DNA from 4 places in the Mesorhizobium sp. P160187 genome. Region 1 is predicted to be linked to each of the others. Evidence: predicted binding sites of a transcription regulator. Region 1 holds the regulator's gene; each other region holds the start of a gene.
What was found. Region 1 encodes LexA, which represses DNA repair genes until DNA is damaged. Its sites were predicted from a motif close to TGTTCNNNNTGTGTTCNG; they were not measured.

Region 1 (2,948 bases):
CCAGGCGCGAATGAGGTCGTGCGCCCATTCCTGCGTGGCGGCCTGTTGCAATTCGCTGAAGACGGCTGGTGACGCGGCACCCAGCGAATTGCCGTCGAGATAAATCACGCCTTGCGGCAAGACAAAGCGTTCACGCATGGAGCGCAGCGGATCGGCGGCATCCATTGCTTCGATTGTAGCGAGATCGGGTGTCGTGCTCATGATCCGGCGCCCCTCCATGGACAAACGCGCGCGGCGGAGCCTGCCGCCCAAACATGCCGGCGATCTTGAGTGGTCGCCCTTGAGCTGTCAAACATTATATATAATTCACCCATTGAAAGGCTTTGATATATAATGATCCGCCGAGCGTTTATGTCTGATGGATCACGATGCTGGATGACGAGCAGACCTCGAAGACGGAAGTGGCCTATCGCCTGCTCAGGCGCGATATTCTTGCGACCCGGCTGGCGCCTGCCGCGCCGTTGAAGCTGAGCACGCTGCGCAACACCTACGGCATCGGCTGGACGCCGTTGCGCGAGGCGCTGTCGCGGCTGGAGGCGGAACGGCTTGTGACCGCCATCAGCAACCGCGGGTTTGCGGTCGCTCCCGTCTCTCGGGCGGAGCTCGAGGATTTGGCGCGTGCGCGGCTGGTGGTCGAACTGCCCCTGCTGGTGGAATCGATCGAGAAGGGCGACCGTGAGTGGGAAGACGCGGTCGTTGCCGCCCACTATCGTCTCTCACGGTGCGGGTCTGTTCTCGACGATCCATCGGATGATGCGGTCGACGGGTGGTACGAAAAACACGATGCCTTCCATGCGGCGCTGCTCAGTGCCGCGACATCCAGCTGGCTGCTGCGCTTCAATGCAACGATTTCCGACCAATTGCATCGCCATCACCGCTTTCTGGGTCTGGCCCCGACGCTGCGCGCCGCCGCCGGCCGCACGGATGGACACCGGAAGGCCGTGGCGGCCCTGCGCGACGCCGTGGCGATCGAACACCATACCGCCCTGATGGAAGCGGCCCTCGATCGCGACGTCGAACGTGCGAAAACTCTGATGACCGCTCACATCGGCTACACGCTGCAGGTCTATGCCCAGAGCGAACCCGGCGCGGATGCTGCGCAGCCCCGTCCGAAAGGGAAGCGGCGATCATAGCCGACGACGCAGGGCACTTTGTCTTCGTTTCACCGCGTTGCCGGCCAACGACTACGAGCGCCGCTCGCGGTGCCGAACGTTACGCTGAACAAAACGTCAACACATTCATTAAACTTTAAAAGGTTGCGGAACACAACTGGAACAGATAGTGTTTGTTCTGGGTTTGTTTTTTCTGATTCTGGTTTCAGAACCCTTGGGGGCCGCGATGCTGACGCGCAAACAACATGAGCTTCTGATGTTCATCCATGAACGCCTGAAGGAGAGCGGAATCCCGCCGTCCTTCGACGAGATGAAGGAAGCGCTCGACCTCGCCTCCAAGTCCGGCATCCACCGACTGATCACAGCGCTTGAGGAGCGCGGTTTCATTCGCCGGCTGCCGAACCGGGCGCGCGCGCTGGAAGTGCTGCGGCTACCCGACTCGATCGCGCCAGGCCTCAACGCGGCGAGGAAGTTTTCACCGAGCGTCATTCAGGGCAGTCTTGGTCAAGCCGGCCAAGGGCAAGGCGGCCAGGGACAAGGCGGGATGGGCCAAGGCGGTCTCGGCCGCCAGATCAAGCCGGGCTCGCCGTCGCGTTCGATGTCTGCCGGCAATGACGATGCCGTTTCCTCGATTTCAATCCCGGTGATGGGACGCATCGCCGCCGGCGTGCCGATCGACGCCATCCAGCATCAGACCCATTCGATCTCGGTGCCGCCCGACATGATCATGGGCGGCGAACACTACGCGCTCGAGGTCAAGGGCGATTCGATGATCGAAGCCGGCATTTTCGACGGCGATACGGTCATCATCCGCAATGCCGACACTGCCAGCCCCGGCGAGATCGTGGTGGCGTTGGTCGACGACGAGGAAGCGACCCTGAAACGCTTCCGCCGCAAGGGCGCCTCGATCGCGCTGGAAGCCGCAAACCCGGCCTACGAAACCCGCATCTTCGGCCCCGACAGGGTCAAGGTGCAAGGCAAGCTGGTGGGGCTGATCAGGCGTTACTGAGCCGGCTTAGGTTTGTACTTTTCACGCTGCTTGTAGGGCGGCAGGCCTCGGGCTTCGCGTGAGAAGCGGCGCTGCTCGTGCCAGGGGCGATAAGGCTTGTCGACGGCGAAGTGGATCGTTGGCGCTATCGCTGCCGATTGTGGATCGAAGAAGACGGCGGCGCTGCCGTCGCGGGCGAGTTGTTTCTTCGTCACGACCAAGACCAGCGGGTCGCGGCACGGATTGTAGGCGGTGGCGTCATCGATGACGATCAGGCTCGCGAAGGCACAGGCCGGCCGCGCCGTCTTGCGGTCTTTCGCAAGCGCTACAATGGCTCCGGAAGGGTGCCGGGCGATACAGAGATCGCCGGTGCAATAGAAGGGCGAGCCGGGCGGCAGATCGAGCGGATCGAGATCGAACCGCGTATCTGTTGCCTCGAAAATCTCAGGTGGGATAATGGTTTCGGCCCGCAGCGCCCGTTTCCAATTGTCCGTGGTGAATTCGTTGGAGCGTTCGCGGTTGAGGGCGAGTTCGCCGCCACCGATCGGCATGGCCACCAGATGCGCATCCTCGGATATGAGCACGTCGGGCGTAAGCACCTGCGGCACCGTCAACAGGCCGGCCAGCGCGAAAGGCACGGCCGCCAGCCTGAGCCAGGTGGTGGCCATGGTGGCGATGACGAGGGCGACCGTCACCAGCAGCACCGAGCGGATGGAAATCAACCCGACGGCATCGACCGGCGAGCGCTCGGAAATCCAGGCCGATATGGCGATCATCGCCGTCAGGCCTTTGCCCATCACATAGAGGAACGGTCCGTCGGCGCCGAACGGCATCGCCAGCGCGCTGAG
Region 2 (2,948 bases), on a different contig from region 1:
TGAGACTTTACCGCTTTTTGTCCGCCCCCGACGATTCAACCTTCTGCCACAAGGTGACCGCGGCGCTGAACAAGGGCTGGCACCTGTACGGCTCGCCGACCTACGCCTACGACAAGAAGACCAAATCGATGCGCTGCGGCCAGGCGGTGGTGAAGGATATCGACGGCCAGGAATACGGGCCGGATACGAAGCTGAGTGATTGGTAGGGAAGGCGTCAACCTCCGCGTCTTCGTCATCCTAGGGCGAAGCAAGGAGCGAAGCGACGCGACGCAGACCCTAGGATCCATGCCGTGCCGTTTGCCCTAGAGTGCAGCGGATCAGATGACGCTTGTGCCGGCGCTCGTTACTGCGGATCTGTGCTGTTCGCAGAACCGCTTGCTTTCCTGCACCGCGGCACCTGCACCGCCGTCACGGCATGGATCCCAGGGTCTTCGCGACGGAGCTTCGCTCCTGCTTCGCCCTGGGATGACAAAGGCGGGGGCTATTCCGCCGCCTCTTCGAGCTTTTCCATATCATCGTCCGACAGGCCGAAATGGTGACCGATCTCGTGGATCAGCACATGGGTGACGATGTCGCCCAGCGTCTCTTCGTTCTCGGCCCAGTAGTCGAGGATGGCGCGGCGGTAGAGGGTGATGCGGTTCGGGCCCTCGCCGGTCTGCGGGTTCCAGCGCTCGGCGATGCCGCGGCCCTCGAACAGGCCAAGCAGGTCGAACGGCGTCTCCAGCGACAGATCGTCCATGATCTCGTCGGTCGGGAATTCGGCGATCATGATGACGATCTCGCCGGTCAGCTTGCGGAAATCGTCGGGCAGATGCGCGTAAGCCTCCAGCGCCAGAAACTCCATCTCCTCGATCGAGGGCGAGAGTTCGTCGTGCCAGGTGCGGGTCTTGTAGATGCGGGCCATGCTTTGTCCTTTGATCCCGGCATATAGGCTTTCCCTCCGGACTCGGCAAATGGACGGGTCCCTGGCCAATGACTGTTTCTTTGCACCGAATGACTGCGACCAAAGCCTAAGGTTGGCTCGCTACCTTTGATCAAGGAATAAATTCCTTCTGACTCCGCTTGACTCTTTCGGCACCCTCTGGAATCTATAGGAACATAACAGGAACAATTATGAGAGAAATTGACCGTCATGGCGACATCAGCCGTGGCGCGGGAGACTGTTTTTGCCCTGCGCCGCCAGATCGCGAAGATCGAGGGAACGCTGCCCGAGCGCCTGGCCGTGCCGGCCGGCGAGCGACCTCGTGCGTGCCCTGACAGCGCTATCGGCGGTGCGCCCGAACCTAATGCCGATGTCACCATCATCCGCCGCGGGCTTGCCGTGGCTTCGCCGGATGCTTTCCTGGCCACCGGCGTCGAGCGCCTCGATGCGGCGCTGAGCGGCGGCCTGCCGAAAGCCGCCTTGAACGAAATCCATGGCCTTGAGACCCGCAATGCCGGGGCCGTCGCCGGCTTTGTGCTGTCGCTGGTCAGCCTGATCCTCAGGGGCCAGCCCTTGCCCGTGCTGTGGATCGGCACATCGGAGATTTTTCGCGAGGCCGGCTTTCCCTATGCCAGGGGATTGCAGGGCATGTTCGGTATCGCCCCGGAGCAATTGCTGTTTTCCGAGGCGCCGAAACTCACCGATGCGCTGTGGGTAGCCGAGGAGGCCGCGAAGATGACGGCGCTCGCCGCAATCATCCTCGAAATCCGTGGCAGCCCGCAGCGGCTCGACCTCACCGCGACGCGCCGGCTGCACGCGCGCGCCCAAAACGCCGGCCGGCCGGTGTTCCTGCTGCGCCAGGCCGGCGAAGCCGAGCCGACCGCCGCCCCGGTGCGCCTCATCGTGTCGGCTGCACCAGCGGCGAGCCGCCGGACGATCGCCGGGTCGCTCGCCGGCTCGATCGGCCGGCCTGCCTTCACCGTCAGCATCGGCAAGAGCCGCACCGCTCTGCCTGGACAATTCACACTGGAGTGGAACCCCGATGAACACGCATTCGAAGAAAGAAAGCCCCGCGAAAAACGGGCAGAGAATTCTGTCGCTGTGGTTCCCGCATCTGGCGGCAGAACGGATCCTGCGCCAGCGCCTGGGACGGTCGTGGCGTTCCCGGCCTTCGGATCATCTGCCGCCATCTCACCCACCGCTCGTGATCAGCCATCGCGACCGCAACGCCCAGCGCATATCGGCCCTCGACGAGCGGGCTGAGGCGCTGCATCTGAAGCCTGGCATGGGCATTGCCGATGCGCGCGCCATGCATCCCTCGATCGACGTCGTCGAGGCCGATCCGGACGCCGATCGCCGGCTGCTCGAAGGCCTCGCCGACTGGTGCGATCGCTATACGCCGCTGGTGGCGCTCGACGGTACTGATGGCCTTTATCTCGACGTCACCGGCTGCACGCATCTGTTCGGCGGCGAGCGCGCCATGCTGGACGACATCCTTGCGCGGTTTTTCCAGCAGGGTTTCGATGTCCGCGCCGGGTTGGCCGCGACGCCGGGTGCAGCCTGGGCGGCGGCGCGCTTCTGCGGCAACCGCATCGTTGTCTCCGGCGAGGAGGAAGCGCTGCTCGCCCCCTTGCCGCTGGCGGCACTGCGCATCGAGGCCGATATCCGCGCCAGCTTGGAAAGCGTCGGCCTGCGGACCGCCGGCGCGGTCATGGCAGCGCCGCGCGCGCCGCTCGCCCGTCGCTTCGGCGCGACCTTGCTGTTGCGGCTCGACCAGGCGCTCGGCCGCCTCGACGAGGCGGTATCGCCGCGCCTGCCCGTGGCCCCGCTTTCGGTCGAACGCCACCTGGCCGAGCCGGTCGTGCTGACCGCCGAGATCGAACGGCTGGTGCTCTTGCTGGCGGTGACGCTGAAGGCCGATCTCGAACGCCGCGGCGAGGGCGCAAGGATGCTGGCGCTGCTTTTGTTTCGCGTCGACGGCGCCGTCAGCCGCATCGCTGTCGGTACCTCGCGACCGTTGCGCGAA
Region 3 (2,948 bases), 220 kb from region 1:
CTTTTAGCGGGCACGCCCCACCCTGTCCAGAAACACGGAATTGGGCCATCCCGGCAACTGCCAAGCCGGCTTCACGCTGCCCAAAAACGAAAACCGCCGGCGCGAAGGCCGGCGGTTTGAAACGCAATACTAAAGAACTCGGTTACTTAATCATCGGATAATAGACTGGATTTTTATGGCCGAACTCTGGCCGTGCCCTACATGGCGCCGGATTCTTCCTCGAAGCCGTCGTCGCTTTCGCCGCGCTCGGGGCCGCCATTTTCAAGAAATTTCTCGGCGATCAGCCCGGCATTCTGCCGCAGCGCAAGTTCGATCTCACGCGCCGTGTCGGGATTGTCGCGCAGGAACAGTTTGGCGTTTTCGCGACCTTGGCCGAGACGCTGCGAATTGTAGGAGAACCAGGCGCCGGACTTCTCGACCACGCCGGCCTTGACGCCGAGATCGACCAGTTCGCCGGTCTTGGAGACGCCCTCGCCATACATGATGTCGAACTCGACCACCTTGAAGGGCGGCGCCAGCTTGTTCTTGACGACCTTGACGCGGGTCTGGTTGCCGACGACCTCGTCGCGGTCCTTGACCGAGCCGATGCGGCGGATGTCGAGGCGCACCGAAGCGTAGAATTTCAGCGCGTTGCCGCCGGTCGTGGTTTCGGGCGAACCGAACATGACGCCGATCTTCATGCGGATCTGGTTGATGAAGATGACCATGGTGTTGGAGCGCGAGATCGAGGCGGTCAGCTTGCGCAGCGCCTGGCTCATCAGACGCGCCTGAAGACCGGGCAGAGAATCGCCCATCTCGCCTTCGATTTCGGCGCGCGGCGTCAGCGCCGCCACCGAATCGACGACCAGCACGTCGATGGCGCCTGAACGCACCAGCGTGTCGCATATTTCTAGCGCCTGCTCGCCGGTGTCCGGCTGCGAGATCAAGAGGTTTTCCAGATCGACGCCGAGCTTGCGGGCATAGACCGGATCGAGTGCGTGCTCGGCATCGACGAAGGCGCAGATACCGCCTTTCTTCTGGGCTTCGGCAACTGTGTGCAGCGCCAGTGTCGTCTTGCCCGAGCTTTCCGGCCCGTAGATCTCGACGATGCGGCCGCGCGGCAGGCCGCCGACGCCAAGCGCGATGTCGAGGCCCAGCGATCCGGTCGGCACGGTTTCGATCTCGACGACCTGCTCGTTGGCGCCAAGCCGCATGATCGAGCCCTTGCCGAAGGCGCGCTCGATTTGCGACAGCGCCGCGTCCAGAGCCTTTGATTTGTCCACCGCTTTGTCCTCTACAAGCCGCAAAGAATTCTGAGCCATGATACATCACCCCTTGGTCGTCAATGAAGGCCGGACAATCCGTAATCCCTGCCCATTTTGTACTACTTTTGTTCTCGTTTGGCAAGAGGGGTCAAATATCTGAAAAGCAATCTTTATCCGGATTTGTTCTTTTTTTGTCTCACGCCTTCGTTTCCGGATGTATCCACCATTGGGCCAGACGCTCCGGCTGTTTCGATCGGCCGAATCGCCGGCTTGCCTGCGAAGCTCCGCCGCACAGCGTAGCGCTTGTGCGGCTCGAATAACAAAGGTCATATCGCCGGCATGGTGAAATCAGCAAAGATACTGGCGGTGGGCGGCGCCCATATTGATCGCCGCGGCCAGGTGTCGGGCACGTACGTGCCCGCGGCGTCCAACCCCGGCACGATGCGCGAGGATGTCGGCGGCGGCGTATTCAATGCGCTGCGCAGCCTGGTGCGGCGCGGCGTCTCGGCCTCGCTTTTGTCGGTGCGCGGCGGCGATGCCTCGGCCGAGACGGTTGCGCGCGCCATCGCCGACTCCGGCATTGCCGACCTGTCGGCGGTTTTCCTCGACCGCACGACGCCGAGCTACACGGCGCTGATCGATCGCGACGGTGAGCTGATCACCGGCTTTGCCGATATGGCGCTCTACGATTTGGCGTTCCCCAAGCAGATCCGCCGCTCCAAGGTGCGCGAGGTGGTCGCCGAGGCCGATGCGGTGCTCTGCGACGCCAATCTGTCATCAACGGCGCTGGAGCGGCTGGTGGGGCTCGCCGCCGGCAAGCCGGTGTTCGCCATTGCCATTTCGCCGGCCAAGGTGGTGCGGATGATACCGGTGCTGAAGGAGCTCGCGCAGGTCTTCATGAACCGGCGCGAGGCCATGGTGCTGGCCGGCGTCGATGCCAATGCCACCGAGCGCGAGACCATCGACGGACTGCGCTGCAGCGGCCTCACCAGTGGCGTGGTGACGGCGGGCGATGGCCCGGTGCTGGGATTCGACGAAGCCGGCGCCTTCTCTATCCTGCCGCCGGCGCCGAGTAAAGTCGCCGACGTCACCGGCGCCGGCGACGCGCTGGCCGGCGCCACCATCGCTGCTCTGCTGCGCGGCCTGCCCCTGCGCCGGGCATTGCGCGAGGGCGTTGCCGCCGCCACGCTGGCCATTGAAAGCGCCGACGCGGTTCCGGCCTTTACGGCCGCGACCTTCACCGAGGCACTGGCTCTTGTGCCCGACGCACAGGAAATGGCATGAGGGCGGCCAATTGCCATTGCCGGAGCGCGACGTCCAAGCGGACGCGCGGATCTCCGGATCGGAGACCATCATGACACCGCAAAGCGCCCGCCCCTTCATCGACATCCACGCGCCCGTGGCCGAGGCGCTCGCCGCTGGCCGCCCCGTCGTGGCGCTGGAAAGCACCATCATCACCCATGGCATGCCTTACCCCGACAATGGCGCCATGGCCGCCAATGTCGAAAAGATCATCCTCGACAATGGCGCGGTGCCGGCGACGATCGCCGTGGTTGCCGGCCGCATCAAGATCGGGCTGTCCGACGGCGAGCGCGAGTCGCTGGCGATGACCGGCGACGCCATGAAGCTGTCGCGCGCCGATCTCGGCTTTGCGGTGGCGCAAGGCCGCACCGGCGGCACCACGGTCGCCGCCACCATGATCGC
Region 4 (2,948 bases), 460 kb from region 1:
ATCTGTCCCGTCCTTCGCCCGGTCCCCACCGGCAGTTATTGCTGGTCCCGCGCAGGAACCTGGTATTCTTCGACCTGCGTGCCGCGCGTCACGATGATCGTCTTGAATTTCGGCTTCTCAGGCTCCTTGGTCGCGGCAGTGAACAGCGCGCCGGCAGCGGCCTGGACGCCGGAGGCGACCGATCCGCCGAAGGACGAGATGGTGGTGACGCCGTCCTTGGCGGCACCACCGTCGGCGGCCGAGCGGAGCGACAGCGACAAGGTGCCGACGGTGCGGGCAAGCGCCACTTTCTGCGCGCCTTCGGTCGTCACCTCGATGGTCACGGAATTGGCGATCTGCGGCGTGGTCTGGCGCTCGTCGGCGCCCTGTCCGACGGTCAGCACCTTGGCGTCGGAGACGACGATCTCGGAGGTAACGGTCGATCCGGCAGCGCCCTGCGCGTTCTTGGCCACTTCCTGGATTTCGCCCGCATCGCGTGTCAGCACCACGTCGACCCGGTCGCCCGGCATGACGAAGCCGCCGACGCCGGCGATCTCGTCTGTGCGGATGGTCACCGCCCGCATGCCGGGCGTCATCATGTTGGACAGCGTCGCGCGGCCGTTCGGCCCCGACAATTTGCTGATCAGCACCGGCTCGTTGATCTCGATTGGCGACAATACCACGCGGCTGCCTTCGGCGAGCAATGCATTGACTGTGGTGAACGCGCCCTGCGGCACCGAATCCTCGGACCATGGGATTTCGCTGAGCTGCGCCCGGTCAAGCTCCATGCCGTAACGCAGCGGCGCGTTGGCCACCACGATGGTCTTGAAGACGACCTTGGGGGCTGCGGGCGCCGGGATCGACGCCGTTTTCTCTTCGGCATCGGCCTTGGCCTGGCTTTTCACCCAGAAATCCGCGGCAAAGATTGAAATCGCGCCGAAGACGGCAGCGATGCCAATCATCGTTATGGCCTTGCCCCTCACAACCAACCCCTGACATTCGTGGTCTTTTGTTTTGTTGAGGCGACGCTAGGCCGCTTTGTTAAAGATTCAGGAATCGCGGCCGCCCCGCACGGACCTATTTCCGCCGGCTTGGTTATCGAAAGGTTTTAGGATAAGAAGGGTTTAATCCCCGAACGTAACAGGAACTTCCGTCGCTTGGCGCCGAAAAGCGTGGCAGTATCGACGGGTGATTCGCGGCACCGGATTCTATGGCAGGCATGGACGACAACAACGATCTTTTCGGCAATCTGGAAAAGCAGCCCCCACCGGCTCGGACACCTTCGCGCCCGGCCGACCCGCTGGTGCAGGCCACGAAGCGTCCTGCCGCGACCAAGGACGGCAGCGAGGGCTATAGCGCCGCCGACATCGAGGTGCTGGAGGGGCTGGAGCCGGTGCGGCGCCGTCCCGGCATGTATATTGGCGGCACCGACGACAAGGCGATGCACCATCTGTTCGCCGAGGTCATCGACAATTCGATGGACGAGGCGGTCGCCGGCCATGCCACCTTCATCGATGTCGAGCTGTCGGCCGACGGGTTTCTGACCGTTACCGACAATGGCCGCGGCATCCCGGTCGATCCGCATCCGAAATTCAAGAAGCCGGCGCTCGAAGTCATCATGACGACGCTGCATTCGGGCGGCAAGTTCGATAGCAAGGTCTATGAAACCTCCGGCGGTCTGCACGGTGTCGGCGTCTCGGTCGTCAATGCGCTGTCGGACCATCTCGAAGTCGAAGTCGCGCGCGGTCGCCAGCTTTACCGCCAAAGGTTCTCGCGCGGCGTTCCGGTGAGTGGGCTGGAGCAGCTCGGCGAAGTGCACAACCGGCGCGGCACCAAAATCCGCTTCCATCCCGACGAGCAGATTTTCGGCAAGGGCGCCGCCTTCGAGCCGGCACGGCTCTATCGCATGACCCGCTCGAAAGCCTATCTGTTCGGCGGCGTCGAGATCCGCTGGAGCTGCGACCCATCGCTGATCAAGGAAAAGGACCAGACGCCGGCCAAGGCGGAGTTCCATTTCCCCGGCGGCTTGAAGGACTATCTCAAGGCATCGCTCGGCGATGATTTCCAGGTGACCCGCGAAATCTTCGCCGGCAAGAGCGAGAAGCAGGGCGGCCACGGTTCGCTGGAATGGGCGGTGACCTGGTTCGGCGGTGACGGCTTCGTCAACTCCTACTGCAACACCATCCCGACCGGCGAAGGCGGCACGCATGAGGCCGGCTTTCGCAATGTGCTGACGCGCGGGCTTCGCGCCTATGCCGACTTGGTCGGCAACAAGCGCGCCTCGATCGTCACCTCCGAAGACGTCATGATCTCGGCGGCCGGCATGCTGTCGGTTTTCATCCGCGAGCCGGAATTCGTCGGCCAGACCAAGGACAGGCTGGCAACGATTGAAGCCATTCGCATTGTCGAGACCGCCATCCGCGATCCGTTCGACCACTGGCTGGCCGACAATCCGCAGGAAGCCTCCAAGCTGCTGGAATGGGTGATTGCGCGCGCCGACGAGCGGGTGCGCCGGCGCCAGGAAAAGGAAGTGTCGCGCAAGAGCGCGGTGCGCAAGCTGCGCCTTCCCGGCAAGCTCGCCGACTGCACGCAGAATGCCGCCGCGGGCGCCGAATTGTTCATCGTCGAAGGCGACTCGGCCGGCGGCTCGGCCAAGCAGGCGCGGGACCGCGCCAGCCAGGCGGTGCTGCCGCTGCGCGGAAAAATCCTCAACGTCGCCAGCGCCGGCAACGACAAGCTCGCCGCCAACCAGCAGATTTCGGACCTGATTCAGGCGCTCGGTTGCGGCACGCGCTCGAAATACCGCGATGAGGATTTGCGCTACGACCGCGTGATCATCATGACCGACGCCGACGTCGACGGCGCTCACATAGCCTCGCTGCTGATCACCTTCTTCTACCAGGAAATGCCGAACCTGGTGAATGGCGGCCATCTCTATCTGGCCGTGCCGCCGCTCTATTCGATCCGGC

Region 2: AC3CCE_RS11745 (ImuA family protein) is a predicted target of LexA. The motif match lies at 1,093-1,110, and genes of this name have one in related genera.
Region 3: recA (recombinase RecA) is a predicted target of LexA. The motif match lies at 1,360-1,377, and genes of this name have one in related genera.
Region 4: parE (DNA topoisomerase IV subunit B) is a predicted target of LexA. The motif match lies at 1,111-1,128, and genes of this name have one in related genera.

Annotation. Positions count from the first base shown of each region.
Region 1 is NZ_JBYMDX010000004.1:285,407-288,354, reverse strand. It holds gene kynU (kynureninase) at 1-201, opposite strand, end outside; gene AC3CCE_RS18400 (GntR family transcriptional regulator) at 369-1,133, shown strand; gene lexA (transcriptional repressor LexA) at 1,339-2,121, shown strand; gene AC3CCE_RS18390 (ComEC/Rec2 family competence protein) at 2,115-2,948, opposite strand, start outside.
Region 2 is NZ_JBYMDX010000003.1:1,716,947-1,719,894, forward strand. It holds gene AC3CCE_RS11735 (DUF1737 domain-containing protein) at 1-206, shown strand, start outside; gene AC3CCE_RS11740 (metallopeptidase family protein) at 482-904, opposite strand; gene AC3CCE_RS11745 (ImuA family protein) at 1,133-2,185, shown strand; gene AC3CCE_RS11750 (DUF6504 family protein) at 2,127-2,948, shown strand, end outside.
Region 3 is NZ_JBYMDX010000004.1:62,848-65,795, reverse strand. It holds gene recA (recombinase RecA) at 198-1,301, opposite strand; gene AC3CCE_RS17240 (carbohydrate kinase family protein) at 1,584-2,528, shown strand; gene AC3CCE_RS17235 (pseudouridine-5'-phosphate glycosidase) at 2,599-2,948, shown strand, end outside.
Region 4 is NZ_JBYMDX010000004.1:742,870-745,817, forward strand. It holds gene cpaB (Flp pilus assembly protein CpaB) at 36-941, opposite strand; gene parE (DNA topoisomerase IV subunit B) at 1,199-2,948, shown strand, end outside.